DNA from 3 places in the Paenibacillus aurantiacus genome. Region 2 is predicted to be linked to each of the others. Evidence: riboswitches for the same ligand, from Rfam matches in the RefSeq annotation. Region 2 holds a riboswitch; each other region holds the start of a gene.

Region 1 (9,932 bases), on a different contig from region 2:
CGCATATGTTGGCTGATCTCGGATGGCTTCAGGCCCCTGGGGTTGTCCTGCTGACAGCGCCGGACGCAGAACAGCAGCATCGTCTCGCCGGGAGTGTACCCCTCGATGGCGTGCTGACCTCGCCAATTGATATGGCGGAGCTGCCGGAATGCCCGGGTGAGGGCTAGGGCGTTCGCGTCGTTCTCGGCATTCATGGGCATCATTCCTTTGCGGGGGATATAGGGTGAACGACTCTCTTACACCGCGCGGTCGTTTGCGTATTGTTCACCTTATATCGATGTGTTATTTAGTTAGGTAACCTAATTATATATTTCTAAAATTGTTGGCGTCAATCGGTCCCGGGACGGACGCGCATCGCGTTCGAATCCGCCTTATGCCGGAGATGATTGCTTCTTAGGAATGAGACGCGCCGCGTCGCAAAGGGAGGATGACAGCCGTCTCGCCCAGGATTCGTGGAACTCCCTATTTATAATCTCCCGGAAAATTGTGTATTATAGTAGGATAGAAATTTAAGCCGGAAGGATTGGTCGCTGTGGAGAACAAGACATCATCTTCGAATTTTATCAAGAACATCGTCGAAGCCGACTTGAAGTCCGGCAAGGTGAGCGAGATCGTGACCCGTTTCCCGCCGGAGCCGAACGGCTACCTGCATATCGGGCACGCCAAATCGATCTGCCTGAACTTCGAGCTTGCCGATGAGTATAAAGGCCGGACGAACCTGCGGTTCGACGATACGAACCCGGTCAAGGAAGATACCGAATACGTGAATGCGATCCAGGAGGACGTGCGCTGGCTCGGCTATGAGTGGGATGAGCTGCGTTTCGCTTCCGATTATTTCGAGGAAATGTACGAGCGTGCCGTTCTGCTGATCAAGAAAGGCAAAGCGTACGTGTGCGACCTGTCGGCGGAGCAAATCCGCGAAACCCGCGGCACGCTGACCGAGCCTGGCAAAAACAGCCCGTACCGCGACCGCAGCGTGGAGGAGAACCTCGATTTGTTCGCCCGCATGCGCGCCGGGGAGTTCAAGGACGGCGAGCGCGTTCTTCGCGCGAAGATCGACATGGCGTCGCCGAATATCACCCTTCGGGACCCCGTGCTGTACCGGATCGCGCACGCGCATCATCACCGCACGGGCGACGCGTGGTGCATCTATCCCATGTACGACTACGCGCATCCGCTCGGCGACGCGATCGAAGGCGTGACGCATTCGATCTGTACGCTGGAGTTCGAGGATCATCGTCCGCTGTACGATTGGGCGATCCAAGAATGCGAGATGGAAGCGACGCCGCATCAATACGAATTCGCCCGGCTCAATGTGACGAATACGATCATGAGCAAACGCTACCTGAAGTCGCTCGTCGACGAGGGCGTCGTGGACGGCTGGGACGATCCGCGCATGCCGACGGTCAGCGGTCTGCGCCGCAAAGGCTTCACGGCGGAAGCCATCCGCGCGTTCTGCCGCGAGATCGGCGTGGCGCGGGCGTACAGCGTCGTGGATGAACGGATGCTGGAGCATTTCATCCGCGAAGACCTGAAGCTGAAGGCGCTGCGGACGATGGCGGTGCTGCAGCCGCTGAAGGTGGTCATCACGAACTATCCGGAAGGCCAAGTCGAGATGCTCGAGGCGGAGAACAACGCCGAGAACGAAGCGATGGGCACGCGCCAAATTCCGTTCTCCCGCGAGATCTACATCGAGCGCGACGACTTCATGGAGAATCCGCCGGCCAAGTATTTCCGCCTGTTCCCAGGCAACGAAGTGCGTCTGAAGCATGCGTACTTCATCACGTGCCAAGAAGTGATCAAGGACGCGGATGGCAATGTGATCGAGCTGCGCTGCACGTATGATCCGCAGACGAAGAGCGGATCGGGCTTCACGGGCCGCAAGGTCAAAGGGACAATCCACTGGGTGGAGGCGTCGCAGGCGATCAATGCGCAGTTCCGGCTGTTCGAGCCGCTGCTGGTCGACGGGGAGAACGACGACCGTCCGTTCCTGGAGCGTCTGAATCCGAATTCGCTTGAGGTGCTGGAAGGGTTCGTCGAGCCGAACATGAAGGAAGCGCAAGGTCAGGACAAATTCCAATTCTTCCGCCACGGCTACTTCAACGTCGATCCGAAGCTGTCGGGCGAAGGCGGCATCGTCTTCAACCGCATCGTGTCGCTGAAGAGCTCGTTCGATCCGGCGAAAGGATAACGACAACGAAAAGGTACGGCCAGTTGGCCGTACCTTTTCTGCTAGCGGTGGCGTCGGTCGTTGGCGCATCGCGCGAGTTTGACCGCCGACGTACGATCGAGCACCGCGCCGCCGCGCCACGCCGGAAGGCTTGCGCGGTTCAAACCCGGACCTAGGCCGGATTGCCGCCGTTCACGGCGAATACCTGCTCGACTGTCGCGATCGCCAAGTCCAAATCCTCGCGGCTGATCGTCAGCGGCGGGGCGAAACGGATCGTATGCTCATGCGTCTCTTTGCACAGCAAGCCGAGCGCCATGAGCTGCTCGCAATACGGGCGGGCCGCGACGCGCAGCTCCAGGCCGATGAACAGGCCGCGGCCGCGAACCTGGGCGATGTCCGGGTGAACGATGGCGGCGAGTCGCTCCAGCATGTAGGCGCCCAGCGTTCGTGACCGCTCGGCCAGTCGATCGTCTTCGGTGACGGCCAATGCGGCGAGCGCGACCGCGCAGGCGAGCGGATTGCCGCCGAAGGTGGAGCCGTGCGAGCCGGGTTCGAACAAGCCGAGCGTCTCGGGACCGCCAACGACGGCGGAGACGGGGAGCACGCCGCCTCCGAGCGCTTTGCCCAGCACGATCAGGTCGGGCTCGACGCCTTCGTGATCGCACGCGAACCGGTAACCCGTGCGACCGAAGCCGGTTTGGATCTCGTCGGCGATCAGGAGCACGCGCTGTCGCGTACAGATGTCACGCACTGCGCGCAGGTAGCCGTCCGGTGGAATGATGATGCCGGACTCGCCCTGGATCGGCTCGATCAGCACGGCGGCCGTATTCGGACCGATGGCGCGCTCGATCGCTTCGGCGTCTCCGTAGGGAACGAGCTTGAAGCCCGGCGTGAACGGCCCGAAGTGCGCTTGGTATTCGGGGCTTGCGGAGAAGGACGTGACGGTAATCGTCCGTCCATGGAAGTTACCGTCGCAGACGATGATTTCCGCTTCGCCGTCCGGCACGCCTTTCACTCGGTAAGCCCAGCGGCGGGCAGTCTTCAGGGCGGTCTCTACCGCCTCGGCGCCGCTGTTCATGATGAGCGCGAGCGGTTTGCCGGTGTAGCGGGCAAGCCGCTCGCACAGGGCGGCGAACGGTTCGCTATGGAAGGCGCGCGAGGTCAACGTGACGAGATCGGCCTGCGCCTTCAGCGCAGCGATAATGCGAGGATGCCGGTGGCCGGCGTTCAAGGCCGAATAGGCGCTGAGCATATCCAGATACCGGCTGCCTTCGGGGTCGGTTACCCAGGCCCCCTCGGCTTCGGCGATCACGATCGGCAGCGGGTGATAGTTGCGCGCGCTATAACGTTCCGCCTGCGCGATGGTAAGGCTGGAGCGGCTTGGCGCGCTCCCGGTCGAATCGGAATGAGAAGCATGATCGGACAATGGCAACTCCTCCTTTCCTTGTATGCATATGCGAGGGCGGGAGGTGCGCATGAATCGGTGGAGAGGGGTTTGATGCGTAAATGGAGGAGAAGATTGGCTTGGGAGGAAGCGGGCTTATATTAGCGGGCGGGTTAAGCACGCGGATGGGAACGGATAAAGCGGCGCTTGCGATCAGCGGGAAGCCGCTGCTCGTCCGGCTGGCGGAGGGCATGGCGGAAGAAGGCTTGCGTCCAATCGCGGTGTCCGTCGCGGATGAAGAGCGCGAAGCGGTCTATCGGGCCTTGCTGCAAGACAGTCCCGCCGCACGCCATGTGCATTACGTTCGGGATGCTTATCCGGGGAGCGGCCCGCTCGCAGGTCTGCATGCCGGCCTATCGAGCTTGCCGTCCGGCTATACGTTCGTGCTGGCCTGCGATATGCCGGTACTATCCGAGTCGCTGCTGCGCCGGATGGAGGCGGAGGTTGCCCGGCGGGAGCGGAGCGGCGAAGCGGGGCCGGACGTCGTGCTGGCGCCAGGGCAGCCGTTCCACGCCCTTTACCATACGCGCGTCGCGGCGCGAATCGAGCAGGTGCTGATCGCTGGCGACTTTCGGGTCATGAAGATGCTCGGGGATCTCGAGACGCTCGAAGTAGGCATCGCGGATGAAGAAACAGCGGCTTTCCTGAATCTGAATACGCCGGAAGCGTTCGGTGCTTACGTGGCCCAATTCGAGAATGGAAGACGGGCATGACAGGGTTGCCAATTATTACATACATCTGGTAGAGGGTTGGCAGGTAGACAGCTCCCAGTCCTCGTGATATAAAAGTATCAGGACTATTTACCTAAACTAACCTAACCGCATACCGAACTTGAGAAAAGCAAACTGCGTGAAAACGCACGACGCAAAGCTATAGGGGCTAATGGTTGAACCGATGCCTGCCAGCTGCCGCTTTGAGGATTAACGCGAAACCTTGAAGCCCAGGGGTTTCCTGCACTTCGCGCCAATCCTCTTAACCGGGAGCTGATCATTGTGTCCACCTCGTTGTTGTTTCCCGTCCTCAATCAATTGCTTCCCTTTCTATTTATCTTCTATATGGCGGTCGAAATTTTCGCCCGTAATCCAGGCAATCGTCTTCACTTGGTCACTTCCGCTTTATTCTTTTTTGTGGGTGTTGTCTTTCTAGGCGACTTTCTATTCGCCGCGCTGCCGTACGAGACGGCATACGAAGCGCTGCGGTTCATGAAGTTCCCGGCCGTCTTCCTAACGATGAGCGCGGCGCTGTATTTCTTTGTCATGATTAGCAAGCTTGGCATCAGCAGGCTATGGATGCACGTAATTTGCATGTTTCCCGCAATCGGGCTTATTCCGCTTGTGACTGACCCGTCGGCGGTAGCGGTAGGGCAGAGGGGTGCGGAGCGGACGGAGTTGTTCAGCGGGCCGTTCATGGCCGTCGAGGTCGTGCTCGTCTGTTATTGCTTGCTCGGTTCGTACTTCCTGCTCGTGCGGGCGGGGCGGCGAATGGCGGGGAAGAATTGGATGCAGAAGGAAAGGCAACGCATTCGGATCATCCTCGCGGGCTGTCTGTTGGTCGGGCTGCTGCTGGGCGGTGGGCTGCTGATCGGCGCTATGTTCGCGCGAGACGGGGAACGCATCTTCGATTTCGTCTCCTCGTACGGCGTGCTTGTCTGGGTATTCGCGATTCGGCATTCCATGATGAAATACGATCTGCTCTCCTTCGCGGGCAAGCGGTACGAGTTGGTGTTCGAGCTCTCGCCGAACGGTACCGTCGTGCTTGACGAGAAGGGGGCCGTCGTCGAAGCGAACAGCGCGTTTCGCAAGCTTGCGGGCGTGACGGACAACGAGCCGATCGAGGGGGTGTGTCTCTCGCGGCTTTTCGGCGTTAACCAAGCGTTTTTGGCGGCATACCGGCAATCGTTTCGCACCCAGACGCCCCTTGCGATGGAGCTTGCGATCATCAACAAAGCCGGGCGGGTCTTGGATGTCGAGTTAATTGGCGAATTCATGGAAATGGAAGAAGAGCAGCTCGCGTTCTTCATCGTGATCGATATGACCGAACGGAAGAGCGCCGAACGAATGCTGGCCAGACTGGCGTACGAGGATAAGCTCACCGGGCTCGGCAACAGCCGCAAGTTCTATCAGATGATCGAGGAAGAGCTGACGCGAGGGTTTGCGGAAGGGGACAGGCTTGCGCTCCTGTTGATCGACCTGGACCAGTTCAAGTGGATTAACGATACGCTCGGTCATAGCGCGGGAGACAGGCTGCTCCAACAGGTTGCGGACCGGCTGCGGGCGTCGCTTCCTTCCGGGGCGAGCGCTTACCGGCTGGGCGGCGACGAATTCGCCATCCTGCTTCCTACGGGAGTCGATGACGCGGATGCGACCGGTTATGCGGGGCGGTTGCTGACGATGCTCGCGGAGCCGATGCAGCTGCGCGGCAGCTTCTATACCGCATCGGCAAGCTTGGGCATCGTTATTGCCCCGGACGACGGACGGGAGGTCGAGATGCTCATTCGCCAAGCGGATACGGCGATGTATGCGGCCAAACAAGGCGGCCGCAATCGATATCATCGGTGCACGCCTGAGCTCAACGCGAATGCGCAGGAGCAGATGAAGCTCATTCATGGGTTGGCGGCGGCGCTGGAGCTTGCGCAGTTCGAGCTGCACTACCAGCCTCAGATGGATGCGCGGACGGGGAAGACGGTCAGCTTGGAGGCGCTCTTAAGCTGGTGCTCGCCGGAGCTTGGCCGGGTTGCGCCTGCCAAGTTCCTGCCGCTTGCCGAGGAGAGCGGCGCGATCATCCCGATTGGCAATTGGGTGCTGGAGGAAGTGGTGAGGCAGATCCGCGCGTGGCTGGATAAAGGGTGCGCCGGTTCGGGGATCACCGTGACCGTTAATATTTCGGCGCAGCAGCTGCGAGAATCCGGATTCGTAGAACGAATCGCATCGCTGCTTGAGCGTTACGACGTGCCGGCGCAGGCGCTTCGGCTGGAGATTACCGAAAGCACGATGATTACCGACATGAGACTGACGCAGCAGGTGTGCAAGGCGCTGATGGAACGGGGGATAACGCTCGGCATCGACGATGTGGGTTCCGGCTATTCCTCGCTCAGCATGCTGAATCGCTTCCCGTACCAGTATATTAAGCTGCACCACTCTCTGATCCAAGGCATTACGCAGAGCCGGGAGGATTATATCATTGTCCGCATGCTGGTCGAGATGGCGCGACAGCTCTGCAAGGACGTGATTGCCGAGGGCGTCGAGTCGGAGGAGCAGCTCGAGCTGCTGATCGATCTTGGATGCCGGGAGATGCAGGGGTATCATATCGGCGTGCCGATGAACGCTGCGGATATCGTCTATTATTTGAAGGGGAGCGGCGATCAGATGGCGCCGCCTGCCATATCATAAGAAGAAGCGCTTGAGCCGTCCGATCCTCCGGACAGATCAAGCGCTTCTTTGATTATCCGCGGCCGCGTGATTATGGCGTTATCGCGGCTGCGAGCGGGGAATCGGAGAGTGGCTGAGCTATTGGCGGCGCGGCGCTCGCGCTGGACGACGACGAAGCTGCGCTGGTATCAGCCGTGGTGCCCCACCAATCAACGGCGTCCAGCCACTCGAACGGTTCAATCGCGTCGAAAGCTTCCATAAGCGCGTCCCTCCTTAAGATGCGATGCTTGAGGCTTGGGTTGTGGCGCGAGCCTTGCCGTCATTGTCCAGGAACGATCGCTTCCAAGAGCCTTGGATGATGAAGATGAGCGCGACGCAAGCGAGCGCGATGCCGCTGACGATCAGGAAGCCAGGGCCGTAGGAACCGGTCGATTCCTTAAGCGAACCGAGAATCTTCGGCAGGAAGTAACCGCCGAGACCGCCAGCTGCGCCGACGATGCCCGTCACGATGCCGATCTCGTTCTGGAATCGCTGCGGGACGAGCTGGAAGACGGAGCCGTTGCCCATGCCGAGCGCCATCATGCCGGCGAACAGCAATACCGTGACGATGCCAAGGCTTGGTAGCGTGGAGATGCAAGCTAGCATGATGCCCGCGAATCCGTACAGCAGCAGAAGCATCCGGATGCCGCCGAGCTTGTCGGCCAGCCAGCCTCCGACGGGCCGGAAGAAGCTGCCCGCGATGACGCAGATCGTCGTGAAATCGGCCGCTCTTACCGGATCGAGGCCGTACTGCGTATTGAAGAAGATCGTCAGGTAGTTCGAGAGGCCGACGAACCCGCCGAACGTGACGCTATACAGAATGCAGAACATCCACGTGTCGCGCTGCTTCAGCACGGCGCCGTAATCCGAGAGCTTGCGCGGCGCGGGCTGATTCGGGCTATCCTTGGCCAGCAGCGAGAAGACGATGAAGACGATCGCGATCGGAATAAGCGCTAAGCCGAAGACGATCTCCCAGCTGCCGAAATGCTGAGCCAGACGGTTGGCGAACAGCGTCGTGAACACCGTGCCGCTATTGCCGGCGCCGGCAATACCCATGGCGAGACCTTGATATTGCGGCGGATACCAACGGCTGGCGAGCGGCAGGGCGGCGGCGAAGGAGGCGCCGGCGACGCCAAGCAGCAGCGCGACGATATACAGTTGGCTGAGCGAATTGACGAACAGCCAGCCCCAGACGAGCGGCACCATGGTGAGAATCATGCCGATTTGGCCGGTGCGCTTCGGGCCGATGACGTCCGTGAAATAGCCGAGCACGAGGCGGAGAATCGAGCCGCCAAGGATCGGCAGCGCGACGAGATTCGCTTTCTGCGCCGCATCCATCGGATAGTCGTTCATGATGATGACGGCTAGCGGGCCGAGCAGCACCCAAATCATGAAGCTGGTGTCAAAGTACAAAAACGCGCTGAGCAGTGACGGGGTATGCCCGCTCTTTAAGAAACTTTTTCGATCTGCCATTCGAATCTCTCCTCTCGACATGTGGGACTCCTATCCCGCGTGCATGGTCCTGCTGCCCCTTGATTTCTCTGTTTGGGTTCTTAAGCTGCATGGGATGAAAAAAAGCCGCATGACAGCCTTGGGGGCTGCAATGCGGCTTCGTTGCCGGACGGCTTTGCACAGCGTTGTGCGAAGCTCGATTCATTTCATCTGAATCACATCGTTGTGTTCATAGTTGAATTATAGGTGTGCTAAAACGACATGTCAACTATTCTCACATAATTTTTTGTGGAAATATTCTAATGATTATCGCCCGTGGAGGATGACTGGGGAGATTGATTGTTGAATATTCATAAAAAAGCGAAGGTTTTCGGTAAGCATCAGCAGAATTTCACAATAACTTTGCTGGAATAGACGGATTGAGTATGGATAATCAGGGTAGACAGGCTTAAGAAAAGCAGCGATGTTGTCATGAAAGATAACGTAACAGGCTTGAAATTAATGAAAAATAACGATGGAAAGCCGTTTATGTGAATAGTTCACAATGAAAACACGGGCGTATCATGTTAATATTGTTGACATGTCATAAAGGCGGGCTTATACTCAGATTAATTGAGGGGCAATCGTCCATGCAGGGCGGTACGGGCTGGCTTAATACCTATTTGCGTATAAGAAAAATTGATAGCCGCGCTTCTTGCCTGCCTAAGATTCAGGTGCAATAATGGGGTCACTGGAGCGAGCGTTTGATATGAGTGCATAACAGAGATATATCTTGGGGTCGTTGGTACGCGGGCGGCTTGCCGTCTGCCGGCCAGGCGATGATCGAGATGGATGAGGAGGGGCTTCCAATGTCCAAGCTGGATGGGGTGACGATCGCCGTCACCGGACCGCGCAAGGCAGATGAGATTAGCCGGATGATCGAGAAGTTTGGCGGGCGCGCGGTGATCAGGCCGACGCAGGGTACGGTCTTCCTGGATGATACCCGGATCGAAGGGCAGTTGGAACGATTGATCGACCAGCCGCCCGATTGGCTTATTTTGACGACGGGCGTGGGAACGGAAGCGCTGCTGCAGGCGGCCGAGGGGCTGGGCAAGCGGGATGCATTCGTTGGTATGCTCGGCAGAACGCGAATAGCCGCACGGGGGTACAAGACGGTGAACGTGCTGAGGAAGCTGGGGCTGGCGCCGCTGGTCAAGGATGATGACGGAACGACGGCGGGGCTGCTGCGCGGAATGGAGCCGTATGATCTGACGGGCGCATCGGTTGCGCTGCAATTATATGGTGATCCTGCTCCGAAGATTATCGGTCAGCTGATCGAACGCGGGGCAAACTGCGAGGAGATTCTACCCTATCGCCATATCCCGCCTGAAGGTGATGGCGTTCAAGCCTTTATTGAAGAGATTATATCGGGCGGCGTCGACGCGGTTGCGGCCACCAGCACCCCGCAGGTCCGTTATTT
Region 2 (9,932 bases):
CCCAAGCGTATCACCGTTATAATTCGTTGTCAACGAATAAATTCATCCTCCATAACGAACAAGAAGACGCCGACTTCCGCCAGCGCCTTCCCGCGATTATTGCAGCACATTGCCTCCCGCGACATCGTTGTTCTTCAGCTGCAGCTTGGCGTTCGTCAGCAGGTTGCCATTCACTGTATATGCCGGCGCATTCAGCCCCGCATACAGCGTGGAGATGCCGATTGTCGCCGTATTGGCCGTAATTCGATTCGCCTTGATCGTCGCCGCGAGCACGTCTGCCTGCTCCGTGCGTTTCCAGTAATCGTTGATTTTCACGAGCGCGACATCCGTTCTCGTCAAGTTAGACGCTTGGATGATATTGTTCTGCAGATCGACCTTCTTGGCTGCTTGCACAGAGATCGCGCTGCCGTTGCCGCCCATCTCGAACGTCGAGCCGGTAATGGCATAGGTCGTCGCTTTATTCTCCAGCAGCAGTCCGGTCCCGGATGACTGGATCTTGCAGCCGCTGAACGCGTAAGTTCCGCTCTGGGTCGCGATCAGATCACGAGTATTCCCGGGCGCGGATACGAATTCGCAATTCGCGTACGTCCCTCTCGGAAGCGATGCGCCGCTATGATTCAGCAGCCTTAGATTGGTGAACACGCTGCCGTCCTCGACTCCGCCGACGACGGTATTCAGCAGCGTCTCGCCTTCGATCGTCACGTTCGTCATCTTGATCGGCTTGTTCCAGATGGACAGCGCGTTCTGCTGCTTCTTGTTATTGATCATCCGGATATTCGATGCGGTCACGCCATAAGCCGTCTTGCTTGTAATGCTGAGGATGGAGTCCGTGAACACCATGCCGTCGATCGTAATATTCGGTCCTTCGAAATACGTGTAGGAGTCGTTCATCCGGTTGCCTGTGAAGGTCGCGTCATGATAGGCGAGAATCCGAGACCCGTCGAAATGGTTATCGCGCACGATCGCGCCCGTGAACGGCGGCGATATCGCCAAGCCGATGACGCCCTTGGAACCGAACCGGTTGCCTTCCACGACCGCATTCCAGCCGTCGTAGAGAATCAGATCGTAAGAGGTATTATTATAAAAATCATTGTTCGCGATCTTGATGTTCGTATTCCGGTGGCCATTCTCGCCGAATCCGCCCTCGAGGTCGATACCCGATTGCGGCGCGACCCCTTTCATATCGTGCAGCACGTTGTCATGGATCAGCACCTGGTCCGCGCCCCCGACCGTTATGCCTTGACGGCGGTTGAACGCGAATTCGGAGTAGCGTACGGTGATGTTTTTGCTCACGATTTTTTTCCAGGCTTCCACGTAATAATCCTTTGCGGCCGGTTTTGCATATACAATATGAGCGAAGCTTGCACCGGACGGAATTTGCAGAATGTTGCGCGCCTTCGCCCCTTTCAGACTGCTCAGGAACGTGTTGTCGCTCTTGTAATAATAGACGTCGAATGTCAGCGCAAGCCCCTGGCTGTTGGACAGCTCGAATTCCCGCTCGCCCGGGAACTTGGCGTCCAGCGCGATTGGCGTCTTGGTCCGGATCTTCGCGCTATCGGCGATTGGCTTCCCCGCCGCGTCGAAGGCGCCGGAGACGAAGCTCGCCGTATAGTAATCCTTGAGCAGTCCGCCGCTCCCTCCGATCGCCAGGCCGTCCCCGGTGTAGTTCTCGGCTCGGACGCCGTCTATTACCGTGCCCTTGGCGCCTTCCACCAGAATGCCGAACCCGCTCTCGTGCGTGCCTGCCGTGTAGGGCGTATCCTTCTTGCTGTAATCGTGCGTATCCTTGTCTCCCCGGTAGATGCCGCCTTTGAGCTTCGCGTTATTGATGCCATATCCGATATAGATGGTGATGTACCGCTCCTTGCCGTTCGTCTCCTTCTGAAGAACCGTTTGGTTATCGAGCTCGAACGTCATATCGCCGACCATGTTAATATGGCTATCCTTGTCGATCAAATAAGTTCCTGTCGGCAGCAATAGCTTCGTATAGCCTTGGGTCTTCGCCCACAGAAGCGCTTGATTAATGCCCTGTGTCGTCTCCACGGGATGCGTACCGTCATTATGAATGCCGAATTGCTGCAGATTGGCGGTGTAGGCCGCTGTGTCTGCGCTCTGAACCGCGCTGGGCTCGGCGGCGCTTGAAACGCTTACAGTCCCCGATACCGCGAGCGTGGCTGCCAGTAATGCGATGCTCCATCGCTTCATTGTGCTCCCTCCTTTGAATCTTCTATTTTTGTTACTATTACCACAATACGCACGCTAGCTGGGGTTGGAGCATGGATGACCGACCATTTTTTGGGGGAAATAACGCAAAAAAATAGTCCATGCCCGATTGTGGCCCGCACATTAGACAGGCCCCTCTGCATGGACTTTTAACGTCAACCGAATCTCTAAATCTAATGCCGGTACGCCCCTGTACCCCATATCCGCTTCGTTACCGCCTGCGGCCGCTAAGAGATTGCTTAAGAGATGGATAGTTTCTCCGCTTCGTACATCAGCACCTTGCCGAACAGCGTCCGCTGCAGCATAACGGCTGTTGCCGAGGCAGGAGATTGCATCGATTGAGATTGCCGTAGGAAAGACCTAACTTCCAATGCCGAAAGTCCCAGCTTGCGAGCTTCTAGTATCAACGATGTCCACTCTGCTTCCCGTTCGCGCTGTACAAGTTCTGCCTGTTCCATCTCCATCCATGCCTCCAATTGTATTGGGGTGGGTGCACCACTCACTCCGTATGTCCCAGGTGCCCAAATGTAGGACATATTTCACAGTTCCCGTTTCATTTCTGCCAACCTGTCCCAATTATACAATTTGTATCAAGGAGAAACATGTCACATTGTCGCCTTGTTCGTAAATATTTTTCGACACTACTGGAATAAAATAAAAAACGCCCTAATTGAGGGCGTTTTCACGGATTGAAACTTATGAATCCTGCTCTTTCTTCCAGCGTTGAAACTCAAGGAATTCCTTGAATTGACGTTTGCTGACACCAGACGACATCGCCTCGTGCACAAGCTCCGCCCATTCAGGGTCAAGCTCCTGCTCTTCCGACTCGTCGAACAGCAGCGCATTCTTCGTGACATCGAGCGTCGATGCGATTTTCTCTACGAACTGTATCGAAGGGTTATTCTGTATGCCCCGTTCCACATTGCTTAAGTACGATTTTGCGACTTCGGCGCTCTCCGCAAGCTCGGTTAGCGAAAGTCCCTTACGCAGGCGAATCTTCTTGATGCGTGCTCCGATCGTTTCCGTCATCTCGAATCGTCCTTCACTGTGCAATCTTGTTCCCTTCATTATAACAAAGATTATTGTAAGGGACAAAACAGATTTTACCCTTTCTTTAATTTCTTACACAATGTCTTGGCGCAGGGTCTACAGTCTGCGCGCGTATTGACTCAATCTATCCGACATGGCGCCGATATCTGCGATGAAGGCTTCGATCTGATCAGACGAGACCGACTGGCGCTCCGCGAGGGCGGCCATGCGTTCGATCGATCCGTTCATCTCGGCCATCGCCTGTCGGAAGGCTTGCAGCGTCCCCCGAATCGTATTGGCGGAGGCCACCGTTTCGCTCGATAGCTTCCGGATCTCGCCTGCCACAATACCGAAACCTCTTCCTTTCTCTCCGGCATGCGCCGCTTCGATCGAAGCGTTGATGCCGAGCATATTCGTCTGATCGGCAACGGCCTTTACGATCGATACGACCTCTTCCGTCTGCCCTACGTGCCCAGCTGTCTGCCTGGCTAGATTCAACAGCTGTCCGCTGAAGTGCCGCAGCTCTTTCGAGGCTGACGTTATGCTCTCCAGCTGCGACTGGGCTTGACTCAGCGAGTCTGCGATGTGCTCGGCAATTCCGCGCAGCTCTGCTTGTGTCCGGACCTGGACGGCCAGTCCGCCCATGATTTCCCGTTCTTCCCCGTATAGCGGAATGGCCGTTCCGACGAACTCGTAGCCATAAAAGCTAGCGGGTACGACGTCTTTGAGAGAGAGGCCGTTGCGAACGGTCCGCGCCAGGGGCTCATCCGGGTTCAGTCGCTGGCCGGAACGAATACCCAAATCGATGCGTTCGCCGGGCCAATAGCCAATGAACTTCTCCCTGTCGCATATCGCGAACGAAACATCGATTGGCAGCGCTTCTTTTAGCAGCGGAATAAGGGCGGTTATCTCGTGAAGCGATCGAATGACGTGCATCGTAGAACTCCCATCTGTTCTAACTTACGGCTATAATCCTGCCATAAATAGTTCCATCTCAGGATACCCCGACTAGCACATTGGCATCCGTCGATTGCCCCGATCAATTCGCCGACGCTTCTCGCCCGCTGTTCTCACCCTTCAAAGTCCAGGTTTGCCGGCTCGGCCGGCATGCCCTCCTCCGTGTTCTCGCCGGTCGTCGGCGTCCGCTCGTCGACCTCCTCGATCCGGAAATTGTCGACCCACAGCTTCCCTTCTCCGCATAGGAGCGCCCCGAACGCGATCGCATGACTCGATTCCGAGACGTCCAGCACGACGGCATACTGATTCCAGCCGCATGTGCCGTGGATCGGACGATTCTGCATATTATCGAACTGCAGCATGTCGCCGTTCTTCCGGTCGATCCGCATCCAGAGGCCTGCCCAGCCCCGAATGTCCTCCGCCTTGGCGAATGCGGTCAACCGTACCCGCTTGCCCGCATAGCGCTCCGAGCTGAACATCTGCATAAGCGTGGCGAACCCTTCCGCTCCCCGCTTCACCGACTGGATGCGCGCCGCGGCGCTCCCCAGATGCGCTTCCCGTTTGTCCAATGCGACCTCGTAATCCTCCACGCGATTGCCCGTTACCGTCCAGCCTTGCGGCACTTCCTTCCGGTTCATCCCCATCGTCCCCTTCGTCACGAGTGATTGCGCGTATGCGCGATACCGCCCCGGCGTCAGGCCGTGCGCCTTCTTGAACGCCCGCGTGAACGCCTCCTGCGATTGAAAATGATAATCCAGCGCGATAGCCAAAATACCCTTTCGCGTATGGGCCAATTCCGCCGCCGCCCGCGCAAGCCGCCGGTCGCGGATGTAATTCGCGGCCGTTCGTCCGACCGCGGCGAGGAACAAGCGGTCGAAATGGCGTTTGGAGAACAGGCCTCCCCGCGCCAAATCATCCGGTCGCAGCAGCTGCGTCAGATGCTGCTCGATATAGCCGAGCGTTTGATTCATCGTGCTCCGGTGCGTCTCCTCGTTCGCCACTGCCATCCCTCCTTGCCTCTAACTTACCATGCAGCGCGCAGGGCGTTTTGATCGTTTTGGCCATGTTTACCGTCCACGCGCCATCGTCTGGCGAAAATAAAAAAGAGCACCCTTCCTAGGTGCTCTTCGCGATTGCGAGGCTTATCGTGTTCGCCCGTCCGAGCGACCGCCCTACCGGTCCCGGCTAATCATATACGCCAGCACCTGCTTCAAGAAACCGGCCGGGCGCTCCCGCTTGCGCAGCGCCTCCAGCGCAAGGCAGTAGTGGTCCCACATCGCTTTCTTTGCGCCTTCCCGGCCAAGAATGCTCGCGAACGTCGCCGTGTTGTTCTCCGCATCCTGGCCGACCGGCTTGCCGAGCAAGCCCGCGTCGCCGTCGACGTCGAGCAGATCATCCTTGATCTGGAACGCGATGCCGGCATGGTAGGCGAACGTCTTCAACAGCTCGATCTCGCGCTCGCCGGCTTGGGCGAGAATGGCGGGCATCACCAGCGCCGCTTCGAACGCCAGACCGGTCTTATAGAAACACTGCGTATTGAGCTGCTCCAGCGTGAGCGCCTCGCCCTTCGTCCGCAGGTCCATCGCCTGCCCCATGCAGAGCTCTTCCGCCTTCTGCGCGGAATAACGGATCATGGCCAGCACGCTCTTCGGGTCAAAGCCCGCAAGCGAGGCTTGCTCCTGCGTCGCCCGCTGGATCAGCATAAGCCCCGTCAGCTCCGCCGTAGCGCTGTCATGCACCTGATGCAGCGTGGAACGTCCTCTGCGCGTAGACGCATTATCTTGAGACGGGAGATCGTCGAAAATAAGCGACGCCGTATGCATGTACTCGAGCGAGCGCAGCAGCGGCACCAGCGCGTCCGCGGACAATCCGTATTCCTGCACGCCCATCACCCAGGTCAGGATCGGGCGAAGACGCTTGCCCGAGCCGTCCAAACTATAATTCGCCGCCTCGATCAGCGTCTCGCCCGAGGGCGGCATACCGTCCCGGCTCGCCAGACGCAGGCTGGCGTTAATCTGCCCGCGCGCCGTCCGCACCGTCTCCGCGAACTGCTCCTCCGTGTCGCGCTCGTTCTTCAAGTTCGCGACGACCTGATCCCGCAGCAGTTTATCGAAAAAGTCGACGTCGTCCGCTCGGTCGACCATCCGCTGCACGAGCCGGTTGAACGCGGGATGACCGGAGGCGAAGATCGTCATAATCTCGTTATATTGGGTGCCCCCGACCCGCGCCTTGCACCGCTTCAGGCCATTGATGGCCCGGTTCAGAATCACCTCGCGCGCTTGGGCGTCCGAGCGGTACACATCATGAATGAGATGCGCGATGACCGTCCAGTACAGCTCGAACGGATTGACCAGATCGGCTCGCCGCTCGCGATGCGTCAAGTAATACGTATACGGCGTGACCGCCCCGTCCTTCAGATCGTCGAACATATCCGCGAAGTCGTCCGCAAGCTGATTGTAAATGCCGTAGAAGAAAATGCGGCTCTCGAAGCCTTCGTCCGCCGGCGCGCCCAGAACCGAACGGGCCACCAGCCGGGAAGAAGCGGACTTCAAGATGACCGGCACGTACAGCTCTTCGTTCGTATAGCCGTCATGAGCCAGATTCTTGGCCCGGTCGACCTCTTGTGAATGGAAGAAGACATAAGCCTGCTCGAGAAAATGTCCGTGCACGGCCGGCTGCTGATGCTCCTTCATGCATTCGAACGCTTCGCGCAGCTCCCCGTGCACGTAGCGCACCATCGCCTCGTTATTCCCTTCCCATCGCCCAAGCTCCGGCACCGATCCGGTGACGAGCGCGGACGTAATCATGCGGGAGAACGTCTGCTTCTCCTGCGCGCTCAGCACGTTCGCATCGAGCAGGTCGTCGATGAACGGGTACGTCAGCCCGTAGGAATACCCAAGACGGATCGCTGCATCCAGTCTGACCGCGCGATCCGCCGGTGGGCAATCTTCTGGCATCTCTTCCAGCGCATGCAGCACGACCCCCAAGATAATCTTCATTAGCTTACGCTGCGCATGCTCGGCATTCAAGCCCTCCGGCAGGTTATGCGATACGCCCCCCAGCTTCTCGAACATCCAGATGACGGCCGTCTCCACGCCTTCCTTCTGTCCCCAGCGGTAAATCTCTTCGGTGCTGAACAGTTCCGACTGCTCGCCTTGGCCGGCTGTCCCCCCGGGGAACAACCGCTCCCGCATCTTCGCCGCCAGCTTCGCGATGCGGGCTTTCGTTCCTGGCAGGTCGATGGCCTTCCCCAAATCCCGCATGTAGATATACGTGATGCTTCGGTTCAAATAGTCGTCCAGCTTGCCGGTTTGCCTCAGCCACTGCAAATGGCGGTGATAGCCGCCGGCGCCGGCAGCCGCTTTGCCTCCGGCGAGCGTCGACAACCAGGAGCGGCGAATATGATTCTTCTTCCACAGCTGGATGTCTTCCGTCAAGACCGTCCCGTATGTCTTGTCTCTGGCCTGCTGCTCTAGCACGGCAAAATAACGGGCGGCTTGCTGCTCGGCTTGCCGGTAGCAGCCGTCGGCATCCACGATGTATTCCTCGGTTATCGCATTCATGACATATTCCCTCAGCTTCTTTTGATGTTTTCGCGACATGTGTCTTACGGAGAATGAGGTTGCGCTTATCGGATCCGATTGATAGTTATAGATACGGGGGATTAATTTTCCGGTTACGATTTTATCGGCATGACGGCAGCGCGGCAACGCTCCTAGAAGGAGCGCAGGAATGAACCATACGTAAGCCATGCGAGGGAAACGAAACGAGGGCGCTTGGCCTCCCTGTCCTATCATCCTATTCACATCCGTGGCGCGGTAGACGCTCCTTGTCCCATTAAAGCGAGCTTCGCTCATGAGCTCACAGGCGGCGTGCTACAATCGGCCCAATTGCCAAGCATGCCATATTCGACATGATGCGACTATATTCCTGCCCCCGCGAGGGAAGAAATCCAATTTATTTACATCTCGTACATTTCTTTAAAAATATCGCAAGCCTTCCCGCTGAAAACAACAAAAACCGTTCCCCGCAAGATGACTTAAGCATCTTGGGGAACGGTTCGTCGCATGCGAAGCTGCTCGTCTATAAGGTATGGATAAACGTCTCGATTTTGTCCATCGCGACCTTCAAATTGTCCATCGTCGTCGAATAGGAAATCCGAATATACCCTTCCCCGTAAGTGGAGAAGGCCGATCCGGGCACGGCGGCTACCTGCTGCTGCTCGAGCAGCTTCGCGCAGAAGTCCATCGCATTGTCCGAATAACCGCCGATGTAAGGGAAGATGTAGAACGCTCCGCCAGGCAGCTTCGCGGCGAGTCCCATCTCGTTCAGGCGCTGATGGACGAAATTTCGCCGGACCTGGTACTCTTCGCGCATATAACGCGCGTCGTCCTTGCCCGTGGTGAGGGCGGACAACGCGGCGTATTGGCTGATCGAGCTCGCGCAGCTCACGTTATATTGGTGCACTTTGAGCATCTCGCGCGCGAGCGCCCGGTCGCCGAAAATAAATCCGATCCGGTAGCCGGTCATCGAGTGGGATTTGGACAAGCCGTTAATAACGATCGTCTTCTCCCGCATGCCCGGCCGGCTGGCGATCGACTCGTGGCGAATGCCGTCGTAGATCAACTCGCTGTAGATCTCATCGGAGATGACGTACAGCTCCTGGTCCTTCAGTACGTCCGCCAGCGCGTCCACCTCGTCCTTCGAGAGAACCGTGCCCGTCGGATTCGACGGATAGGAGAGGATGAAGCACTTCGTCTTCGGCGTGATATGACCGCGAAGCTGTTCGGGCGTCACCTTGAAATCCGTGGCGGTCGTATCGACGAGAACCGGCACGGCGCCGCATAACCGGATGATCTCCAGATAAGCCGGATAGGTCGGCGATGGCAGGATAACCTCGTCCCCCGCCTCCAGCAGCGTCGTCAGCGCGACGAACAGCGCTTGGCTCGCGCCAGCGGTGACGATCACCTCGTCCTGCGGGCTGTATGTCAGGTCGTATTTGTCCGCGACGAACGCGCTCGCCGCTTGGCGCAGCGCCAAAATGCCTTGATTCTCCGTATATGACGTCCGGTTGTTCGCCACGGCCTCCGCCACCGCTTCGCCGATATGCTTGGCCGGCGGAATATCAGGCTGTCCCAAGGTCAGCGAGATGACGTTGCTGTATTGGGAAGCCATGTTGGCGAGCTTCCGAATGCCGGACATTTCGATGCGCGTCACGCGCTCATTAATGTGAAGTGCCATCCCAGAATCATCCCTTTGTCGCTTGCTATGCTATGTGAACGATTGTGCTTATATTCAACGTTATGCCCCGAAGGGTTATCGCCCCAACCAGCTCAAGTACTGAACCAGCGTGTCGATGGCGACCGGAATCGCCCGCTCGTCCGGATTCAGCTTCGCATGGTGCAGGCCGTGCTCCGAATCGACGCCGAGCCAGAACATGAAGCCCGGGATCCGCTGGAGCAAATAGCCGAAGTCTTCGCCGGTCATGGACGCCTCGCATTCGATCAGCCGAATGTCTGGCAGCTCCTTCGCCCAGTCCATGAAAGCTCTTGTTACTTCGGGATGATTGTATACTTGCATGTAGTTCGCGCCGTAATCGATCGCGCTCGCACAGTTGAAGCTCACTTCAAGTCCTTGAAGCAGCGCCTCGATGCGCCCCTTGATGAGGGTCATCGTATCGGCGTCGAGCGTGCGGATCGTGCCTTCCAGGCGCACGCGGTCCG
Region 3 (9,932 bases), on a different contig from region 2:
CGCCCAGACGAACGCGGAGAAGCCGAAAGAAGAACCGAAGAAAGAGAACGTGACGATCAAGGTATTCCAGTTCAAGGTCGAAATCGCGGAAGCGCTGCAAAAGATGGCGGAAGCGTACGAGAAAGAGACTGGCGTGAAGGTCGAAGTCGAGACGCACGGCGGCGGCGAAGACTACAGCGCGCTGCTCAAGGCGGAGCTGGCAGCCGGCGAAGAGCCTGAAATCTTCAACTCCGCGGGCTGGGCGGGCTTCGATCCATACGTCGACCGCGCGACTGACCTGAGCGGCGAAGCATGGGCGAAGGATCTGGTCGAAGCGTCCAAAGCGCAAATCTCGCGCGACGGCAAGCTGCTCGGCATGCCGATGAACTTGGAAGCGTACGGCTTCACGTACAACAAAGACCTGTTCGCGAAGGCGGGCATCACGACGCTGCCGCAAACGCTCGACGAGCTGGAAGCGGACGCGAAGAAGCTGCAAGATGCGGGCATCACGCCGTTCGCGCTGACGAGCGAGTGGTGGTCGATGGGCATTCACACGCTGAACATTGCGCTGGCGAACCATGAAGATCCGGCGACGTTCATCGAAGACGTGAAGGCAGGCAAAGCGACGTTCAAAGACGATCCGGTCATGAAGGACTGGCTGCGCCTGGTCGACATCATGTTCGCAAACGGCCAGAAGAACGCGCTGACGACAGACTACAACACGCAAGTCGCGGAATTCGCGGCAGGCAAATACGCGATGATTCAACACGGCAACTGGATTCAAGGCATGGTGGATGAAGTGAATCCGGAGCTGAACCTCGGCATGATGCCGGTACCGCTCGGCGCGAAGCCATACACATTCACGGGCGTGCCGAACAACTGGATTGTGAACAACAAGTCCGCTCATGCGGAAGAAGCGAAAGCATTCCTGAACTGGATGGTAAGCTCCGAGACAGGCAAGAAATTCATCGCGACGGATTTCAAATTTATCCCGGCCGTATCGACAATTACGCCTGACACGGCGGCAATCGGCAAAATCGGCGGCGACTTCGCGACATTCTCGCAAGAGCATGCCGACCAAGTCAAAGGCTGGAACTGGGACCGCTTCCCGGACGGCATCACGCAGCAATGGGGCTCCGCAATGCAGGAGTACCTGGGCAAGCAAATCAGCGGCGACGAGCTGCTCGGCAAGCTGGACAAAGCCGTGGCGGATATCGTCAAACGTTAATAGCGCGATCGCAGTTTAGCGCGGCGAGCCGAGAATGGCTTGGCTCGGGCGCTTCGGGCAGCGAGGTAGAGCACGGCATTCCTTCGGGGATGCCGTGCTTTTGCGTTCCCGCGAAGGCCGGGCCGGCGATTGGCGGAGTTGCGCGGCCGCCGCGAACGACGGGACCAAGGACGCCCAGAGCGAATCGGACCAAAGATCCGTCCTTATAAACGAAGAAAGGCTGGCACGCGTCATGACGATGACGGGAGACCAGCCTTTCTTGCATGTTTGACAATTAATGGGCCGCGACGGTCGGATCGGCGCCGCCGGGCTCGACGAGCGAGCGGCTCTCCCAACGGCGGCTGTGCCACCGCGCCCACATGATGCCGGCGCGGAGCCATTCGTCCGCCGCGATGGCGAGCCAGACGCCGACCAAGCCGAGATCCAGCCGGAATACGAGCAGATAGCCGAGCGGCAGGCTCATGAGCACCATCGAGATGAAGCCCATGTAGACCGTGAATTTCGCGTCGCCGGCCGCGCGCAGCGCGTTGACGAGAACGAGGTTACCCGCGCGGCCGGTCTCCAGCACGATGCTGATCAGAATGACCTGCGCGGCGATCGAGACGATGTTCGGGTTGTCGGTGAACAGCCCGACGAGCGGATAACGGAACAGCATGGCCAGCACGTCGACGATGACCGTGATGCCGACGCTCCACATCACGCTGGACACTACCCGGCGGAACGCGAGCTCCTTCTGCTTCGCGCCGACGAGCCGGCCAACGATGATCGCCGTGCCCATGCCGATCGCCGCGCTGAACAAATAGACGTACTGCGAGATGGAGTTCGCGTAGTTGCGCGCGGCGAGCGCTTCTGTGCCAAGGAAGGTGACATAATAGAGAAAGACCGTTTGGCAGGCATGGTACGTCACCTGCTCGAGCGCGGACGGAATGCCGATCCGCAGGATTTTCTCAATATATTCCTTGGTAAAGGTCAAATAATAACGGAACGCGATGCGCACTTCCATGACCCGATACAGCATCCAGAGGAAGACAAGGAACGCGACGCCGCGGCTAATGACGGTCGAGACGGCCGCGCCGGCTACGCCCATCTCCGGGAAGCCGAGGTTGCCGAAGATCAGCGCATAGTTCAGCCCGATGTGGAGCACGTTCATGCCGAGGGCGACGTACATCGATTCCTTCGTAAAGCCGTAGGTGCGGATTAGGCTAGCGAACACATTAATCAGCGCTTGGATGAAAAGAAATCCGCCCACGATGCCCATGTACGTTTTGGCGTAATCGAGCACCTGGCCATGCAGATTCATCCCCCCGAGAATCATATTGCCGAAGATGAACAGCGCGCCGCTAACGACAAGGCCGAGAACGAGGTTGAGCGTGACGGCGAGTCCGGCGATCTTCGACGCTTCGAGCATCCGCTTCGCCCCAATGTACTGGGCCACGACGATGGCCGCCCCGTTGCTGATGACTTCCATAATGAGAATGCAAATAAATAAGTACTGGTTGACGACCCCGACGGCGGAGACCGCATCGTCGGACACGTGGCTGAGCATGAGGGTATCCGCCGTGCCCATCAGCATGAACAGGAAGACCTCCAAGAAGATCGGCCACGTTAATTTATAGAGGCTAAGGCCTTTGCCGCCGTCAGCATGAGCTTCCGTTGACAATTTGAACCACCTGCGCTTTCGTTCCTTTTATGCAATGGGGCTATCGTAACATAGACCTATAAGCTTTGCATTATTTTCGGGATAAAAATAAGTGAGCTGCTTTCCATTTTTTTATGGGAGCGGCACCAATATCGTCTAGGGCATTCTAGCACCTAGAGAAGCGTGCTGAGCGCGAAGAGAGGCGTTATGGAATGGGGCGATTTGGGTCTCCGCACAAACTTAGCCAAATGGTGGGAATACCTGTCTGTGCGGGGATCAAGGGTAGACGCGGTTAGGAAAATCGTCCTATAATAAGACTAAACAACATCATGTTCAGGGCAAACCGCTCCGAAAGGACGGGACGCAAAACTATAGGGGCTTACCGGAGCTTGTCTCCCGTTGCCAGCCAGCTGCCGCGCAAAGAGAGAACCCGCGGAGGTTCTTTTTTTCTTCTCTCGGCATTTCGTCCTTTAATGTGTGAAAGCACCTGTCCTCTATTCCATATACGAAACCGGTTACTTGGCATAACTTCCTAGACTATCAACGACGTGGAGCTGACTCCGATGCAACTGTGGATTATTTCCATTCTGTTCCTTCTTCTTCCAAGCTATCTGCTTTTCTATATGGGGGCCGAGATCTATTGGCGCAACCCGCGGCATCGGCTGCATCAGCTGACGATGGCGTTGATGTTCACGCTCGGGCTGACGCTTGCCTTGCAGTTCGCGATCCCGTATCTCCTCTCGCTGCCCGCGGGTACGCTGGCGGCTAGGCTGCGGTATACGATGTCCTTCCTGACGATGGGCTTCGCGCTGCTTTTCTTTCGCCATCTCACGGCGGGCGGTAAGGCGACGAGGCTTAGCCTGGCGCTAGCCTTGATTCCGTTTGCTTGCGCGGCAGCTTCCCTTCTCCCCTACTTTATGAATGACGTTTATCTCGAGGTCCACGGGGCGCACCGGATGGAGACGTTTGGTCCGGTGTATGGCGGGTTGATGGGCGTCAGCATCTTGTACACGTTCGTTGGCGTCATCATCATGCTCATCCGCAAAATCGTGTTCCCCCGATTTCGCAAGACGATCGAATTCAAGCGAATCAGCGCGGTATTGTGGGGGGCCCTGTTCACCGTGCTTGCCGTTATCGTGGCAGTGGGCATCAACTTCGTGCTCGTCGCCAAGGGCGTGTACACGTTTAATTTTCTTCCGACCTCTTGCGTCGTCATCTGGGCGTTCGCGCTTCGTTATGCCATGGTCAACCATGATTTTCTGGCTGCGACCGGAAGACGGTATGAGCTGCTCTTCAAACTGTCGCATCACGGCATCGTGCTGCTGGACAGCCAGTGCCGTATCGTGGAAGCGAACGCCTCTTTCCAGAAGCTGGTCGGGCTCTCCCCGGATGTTAGCATGCATGGACGCCGTTTCTCGGGCTTGCTGCGTTCCGGCGAAGAGGATGCGTTCGAGGACGATTACCGGCAGGCCAGCGCGTCCCTTACGCCGCTTCATCGGGAACTGGTGCTGATCGGGGCAAGCGGCGAGACGCACATCGTGGAGGCGCACAGCGACTATATCGAGATCGAAGGCAGTCTATACTCGTTCCTGCTCGCGCGCGACATGACCCAGCAGAAGCAAGGCGAGGAACGGCTAGCCCAGCTCGCCTACGAGGACGAGCTGACCGGTCTTGGCAACCGGCGGCATTTCTCGGATCGCATCCGGGAGGACTTGGCCAATGGCGTGGCGCTTGGCGTCATGCTGCTCGACTTGGATCAATTCAAATGGGTGAACGATACGCTCGGTCATTCGGCGGGCGACGCGATGCTGCAGCAGGTGGCTGGCAAGCTTAGCGCCGTCTCCGGCGGCTTCGTGGCCCGGCTGGGCGGCGACGAATTCGGGGTGCTCGTCCATGGCGGGCGCGAAGAGGTGCTCCGGGGCGCGGAGGCGCTGATCGCCGCCATGAAGGAGCCCGTCATGCTGGGCGGCAAGCCTTATGCAATTACCGCAAGCATCGGCATCAGCTTGGCGCCAGATGACGGCAATGACTATGAGACGCTGCTCCGGAGCGCGGACACGGCGATGTACGTGGCGAAGAACGGCGGCCGCAACCAATACTACCTGTTCCAGCCGCAGTTGAAGACGAACGCCGACAATTACATGACGCTCGTCAGCGGCTTGGCCTCCGCGCTCGAGCGGCGAGAGCTGCAACTGCACTTCCAGCCGCAGATCGATCTGCCTACCGGCGGCGTATACGGCGCCGAAGCGCTGCTGCGCTGGCACTCGTCTGAGCTGGGCTCGGTGCCGCCGGGCGTGTTTATCCCCATCGCGGAAGCGAACGGGCTCGTCGTGCCGATCGGCTGCTGGGTGATGGAGGAAGCGATTCGGCAGGCCAAGCATTGGGTCGACCAAGGGTACGAGGATTTCGTCGTCTCGGTCAACCTCTCCGCGATTCAGCTTCGGGATTCGGGGTTGGCGGAGCATGTAGCGGGATTGCTGGACAAATACGGGTTGCCGCCGCGCAATCTGTGTCTGGAGATCACGGAGAGCACGGCGATCGCCGATGTGGAGACGTCGTACCAAATTTGCAAGGCGCTGGGCGAGATGGGCGTGAAGTTGGCCATCGACGATTTCGGCACCGGATATTCGTCGCTGGCGGTGCTGGGACGGTTCCCGTTCGACTTTATCAAGATCGACCGCTCGCTCGTCGAGGATATCGTCACGAACAAGAAGGATTTGGCTGTTATCCGCTCGGTTGTCGCGCTTGCGCGCGATCTCGGGCTTCAGGTCGTCGCCGAAGGCGTCGAGACGGCGGCGCAGCACGAGATGCTGCGCGGGCTCGGCTGCCATGAAGGACAAGGCTATCTGTACGGACGGCCGATGAGCCGGGAAGATATGGACGACTTCTTGAAGCGCAAAGGCGGCTGCGGACAGCTCGGCACGGCTTAAGCGCATGATTACGGGATTCCAGGCTAAACCAGGGATCCCGTTTTTTGCGTTGCGCGGGCGAACGGGCTATCGGGGCACCGGGCAATCCCGGCGCGGAAGTTAGGTCGGCGGCCCGTTCCAGTCTGCCCCAAACGCAAACAAGAGGCTGCCCGGGCGGCGGCCTCTTGTCGTTGTCCTTATGCCGGCACCAGAGTCGTTTACGACTTGTTGCCTTTGTCCGTTTGGTACAGGCTCATCAAATGCTGAACCTCTCCGCGGCTATCGCGAATATCCGACGTGATCTCCTGCTGGTTCGCGCTCTGTTCCCCGACCGTCGCGGACAGCTGCTCGAGCGTCGCCGACAGCTCCTCGATGAAGGCCGCGAAGTCGGCGGTGGCCGTCTTGACATGGGCCGACTTCGTGCCGATCGACTTGGTCTGCTCGTGGTTGTGCTTGATGTTCTCCGTCAAGATGCCGACGGCCGCTTCGATCGTGCGGAACGTGCCGCGCGTCTGATCCGTCATGTCGACCGACTGGGTCATCTGCTCCACGTTGCGGGACATCAGTTCTTGGACCGAGCGCGTGTCGGACTGGATTTTCCCGATCTTGCTCATCATCTCATCGGCCAGCGCGGTGCTCTGGGAGGCGAGCGAGCGGACCTCCTGCGCGACGATTGCGAATCCGCGGCCAGCTTCGCCCGCGCGCGCCGCTTCGATGCTGGCGTTGAGCGAGAGAATGTTCGTCTGAGCGGAGATATCGTTGATCGAGCGCACCGAGTGGGTCACTTCCGCGATGCTGGCCTGCAGGTTCGACATCTCCTGATGCATGATCTCGAACGAGCCGCTGAACTGCTGCATCGCGTGGGACAGCGCCTCGACGCGCGCGGAGCCGTCTTGGCTTGCCTGCTCGGATTCGGCGGCCTTCTGCTCCAGCATGTCCGACTGCTCGACCATCCGGGCGACCATGCGGTTCGTCTGCTCCAGCTCTTCCGTAATGTCGCTGATCGTCTGCGCTTGCACGGTGACGCCGGAGGCGATCTCCTGGAAGCCTTGATTGATCTCGTTCATCGATTCGGCGTTCGTCGCGTTCTTATTGAAGATACGTTCGATGTTCCCCGACAACGTCGCGGAAGAAGCGCGCAGCTGTGCTTCGCGTTCTTTCTCGAGACGAAGCAGTTCTTCCGTCGCGGAACGGCTCTCGTCGATATCGGCGAACATCTGGGTGGTGATTTTCTCCTTCAGGAACAAGATGACGGTCACGACCGCGTAGATCATCAGGTGAATGGCGATCGTCTTCGGCTCGCCGTCGAGAAGCGGGTCGCCCTTGTGGTACATGAAGAAGGCGACATAGATCGCCAAGCCGACGCCGAAGTAGACGAGCATGATCATGCGGCGCATATAGATGGATCCGGTTGCGACTAGCATGTACAGCAGCATCAGGTTCGACATGCTGGCGCTGCGGAACAAGAAGACTGCTACGACGCCGGCCATCAGCACGAGCCCTGCATAAGGGAACAGCTTCACGGCGATTTGGCGCCGATTCAGCACCATGAGGCCCGCGACGAGTATGGTGCTGATGATCGTCGTTATTTTTAACGACCAAGGGTTGCCTAAAGCAAACATTGCTAAAATGCCCATCACGCTCGCGAACATCAGGGCCGATCCGGCCAGCCTGTTTTTGCGGCGCATGTCGAGCAGCTGCAGCGTATTCATATTCATTGCTTTTCCTCCTTGCGCAAAATAGGGATTACTGCTTGTTATCGGCATTCGGCGCCCGAACGAAGAGATCTTTCTCGCACTAAAATGTACCGCTTCGGCAAACGGGCTGAAAATGCGCCCCAAACGTGCTAGTATGGAGGGAACAAACGTTCCTTTTGGCGGGCGGGCCAGGGGAAGTAAGGGAGGCGCCATGACGACAACGGTAGCGATTGCGGTACGGCCTTTGGTGGAGTATGCCTACTTAAGCGGAGACATCGAGTCGGGATTCCGGACGGCGACGGCGTTGACCGAAGGGACGAAGGCGCACCAACGGGTGCAAAGCCGGTACGGCGAGCGGGACCAGAAGGAAGTATACGTGAAGGGCGAGGTCGCGTGCGAGGAATTGCTCTTCGTGATCGACGGCCGCTGCGACGGCGTGCTGGAGGCAGAGGACGGGGCGATCACGATCGACGAGATCAAATCGACCTCCGGCGATCTGGCGCACATCGACGAGGACCGCTATCCGGTGCACTGGGCGCAGGCGTACTGCTACGCCTTCATCGTAGCGCGCGAACGGGGACTTGCGGCCATCTGCGTGCAGTTGACCTATGTGCAGGTGGACAGCGAAGCCGAGAAGCGGTTCAAGCGGGAGCTTACGGCGGCGGAGCTTGAGGCGTTCGTGCACGAGACCGTGAACAAGTACGCTCCATACGCCCGCATGCGCGCGGCGCACGAGACGGCGAGGGATGCGAGCATCCGCGAGCTGCCGTTCCCGTTCCCGGCTTACCGGAGCGGCCAGCGCAAATTCGCCGGAGCCGTCTACAAGTCGATCGAGGCGGGGACGAAGCTGTTCGCCAAGGCCCCGACGGGTACGGGCAAGACGATCTCGACGCTCTTCCCTGCGATCAAGGCGTTCGGCGCGGGCTTGCTCCAGCGGCTGTTCTACCTGACGGCGCGCACGATCACCCGCACGGCGGCGGAGGAAGCGTTGGCGCTCATGGAGACCAGGGGGCTGCGGATGCATGCGGTCACGATCACGGCGAAGGAGAAGGTCTGCTTCCAGGAGGAGGTCCGTTGCTCGCCGGAGCACTGCCCGTATGCGGATGGCTATTACGACCGGGTGAACGGAGCCGTGCTGGACATGCTGGAGCACGAGACGATCATGACGCGGACGGTCATCGAAGGCTATGCGCGCAAGCATCGGGTATGCCCGTTCGAATTCTCGCTGGACGCGGCTTACGCGGCGGATGCGGTCATCTGCGACTACAATTACGTTTTCGATCCGCGCGTCAGTCTGAAGCGGCAGTTCGAGGAGCAGAAGCGCAGGACGGCGCTGCTCGTCGACGAGGCGCACAACCTGGTCGACCGCGCGCGGGAGATGTATTCCGCGGAGCTGGCGAAGGGGATGTTCCTTGAGCTTAGCCGAGCGTTCAAGACGACGGAGCGCGAGGTCGCCGCCGCGGCGAAGGCGGTGAACGACCACTTGCTCGCGCGGCGCAAGGCGATCGGGGAGCGGCTTACGGAGGTGGAGACCGCCAAGCCGGAGCCGCTGCTGGCGCTCGTCGAATCGTTCTCGGCGGCGGCGGAGCGATACTTGGCCCGGGGCGGGGGAGAGGATGGATCGGAAGCGGGCGCGCAGCTGCTCGATGCCTTCTTCGCGGCGCAGGCTTTCCTGCGTACGGCCAAGCTGTACGACGAGGAGCACCATGTCACGTATACGGAGTGCTTCAAGAGCGAGGTGCGGGTCCGGATGTTCTGTCTGGACCCGTCGCAGCAGCTGCGACAGATGACGAAGGGATACCGCTCGCAAATTATGTTCTCCGCGACGCTCTCGCCGCTCACGTACTACATGGACATGCTGGGCGGCGGCGAGGAAGACTACTCGGTCGCGATTCCGTCGCCGTTCTCAGCCGAGCAGCTGGATGCGCGGCTTGTGCCGCTCTCGACCCGCTATCAAGATCGGGAGCGGACGCGCGAGCCGCTGGCGGAGCTGTTGGCTGAGAAGGCGCGGGGCCACGACGGGAACGGACTCTTCTTCTTCCCCTCGTATGCGTACATGGAGGACATCTATGAGCGGTTCGCCGCCCTGCTCGGCCCGCAGATCGAAGGCGGGAAGATGGACGTGATCGTGCAGCGCACGGCCATGACGGAGGAGGAGCGGGAGCGATTCCTGGCCAGCTTCGAGGCGGAGCGCGGCGTGCCGCTGTTCGGCTTCGCCGTCATGGGCGGCATTTTCTCCGAAGGGGTCGATCTCGTCGGCGACCGGTTGACGCTCGTCGGCATCGTCGGCGTCGGCCTGCCGCAGATCGGATTCGAGCGGGACTTGCTCAAAGCGCACTTCGACCGCACGCGCGGCAGCGGCTTCGAGTATGCCTACGTCATCCCCGGCATGAACAAAGTGCTGCAGGCGGGCGGCCGGCTCATCCGATCGGAGGACGACCGCGGCACGCTGCTGCTCATCGACGACCGGTACCGCCAGC

What was found. Region 2 has a riboswitch for cyclic di-GMP ahead of sinI (DNA-binding anti-repressor SinI). Riboswitches for the same ligand answer to the same signal wherever they lie in the genome.
Region 1: linked by a shared signal. The riboswitch ahead of ACFFSY_RS13130 (putative bifunctional diguanylate cyclase/phosphodiesterase) and the one ahead of sinI (DNA-binding anti-repressor SinI) in region 2 are both predicted to bind cyclic di-GMP.
Region 3: linked by a shared signal. The riboswitch ahead of ACFFSY_RS12770 (putative bifunctional diguanylate cyclase/phosphodiesterase) and the one ahead of sinI (DNA-binding anti-repressor SinI) in region 2 are both predicted to bind cyclic di-GMP.

What each region holds. Positions count from the first base shown of each region.
Region 1 covers NZ_JBHMDO010000022.1:348,907-358,838, forward strand. Annotated here, with positions in the region: gene ACFFSY_RS13110 (MarR family winged helix-turn-helix transcriptional regulator) at 1-203, opposite strand, end outside; gene ACFFSY_RS13115 (glutamine--tRNA ligase/YqeY domain fusion protein) at 533-2,191, shown strand; gene rocD (ornithine--oxo-acid transaminase) at 2,343-3,533, opposite strand; gene mobA (molybdenum cofactor guanylyltransferase) at 3,677-4,327, shown strand; cyclic di-GMP riboswitch class I at 4,444-4,527, shown strand; gene ACFFSY_RS13130 (putative bifunctional diguanylate cyclase/phosphodiesterase) at 4,607-7,003, shown strand; gene ACFFSY_RS13135 (hypothetical protein) at 7,074-7,241, opposite strand; gene ACFFSY_RS13140 (nitrate/nitrite transporter) at 7,256-8,494, opposite strand; gene ACFFSY_RS13145 (uroporphyrinogen-III synthase) at 9,322-9,932, shown strand, end outside.
Region 2 covers NZ_JBHMDO010000008.1:101,298-111,229, reverse strand. Annotated here, with positions in the region: gene ACFFSY_RS03750 (right-handed parallel beta-helix repeat-containing protein) at 97-2,205, opposite strand; gene sinI (DNA-binding anti-repressor SinI) at 2,463-2,687, opposite strand; cyclic di-GMP riboswitch class II at 2,699-2,781, opposite strand; gene ACFFSY_RS03740 (helix-turn-helix domain-containing protein) at 2,920-3,252, opposite strand; gene ACFFSY_RS03735 (methyl-accepting chemotaxis protein) at 3,370-4,188, opposite strand; gene ACFFSY_RS03730 (helix-turn-helix domain-containing protein) at 4,323-5,210, opposite strand; gene ACFFSY_RS03725 (polyprenyl synthetase family protein) at 5,382-7,772, opposite strand; gene ACFFSY_RS03720 (aminotransferase class I/II-fold pyridoxal phosphate-dependent enzyme) at 8,293-9,450, opposite strand; gene ACFFSY_RS03715 (N-acetyldiaminopimelate deacetylase) at 9,526-9,932, opposite strand, start outside.
Region 3 covers NZ_JBHMDO010000022.1:253,370-263,301, forward strand. Annotated here, with positions in the region: gene ACFFSY_RS12760 (ABC transporter substrate-binding protein) at 1-1,207, shown strand, start outside; gene ACFFSY_RS12765 (MATE family efflux transporter) at 1,482-2,867, opposite strand; cyclic di-GMP riboswitch class I at 3,174-3,264, shown strand; gene ACFFSY_RS12770 (putative bifunctional diguanylate cyclase/phosphodiesterase) at 3,410-5,776, shown strand; gene ACFFSY_RS12775 (methyl-accepting chemotaxis protein) at 5,974-7,473, opposite strand; gene ACFFSY_RS12780 (helicase C-terminal domain-containing protein) at 7,664-9,932, shown strand, end outside.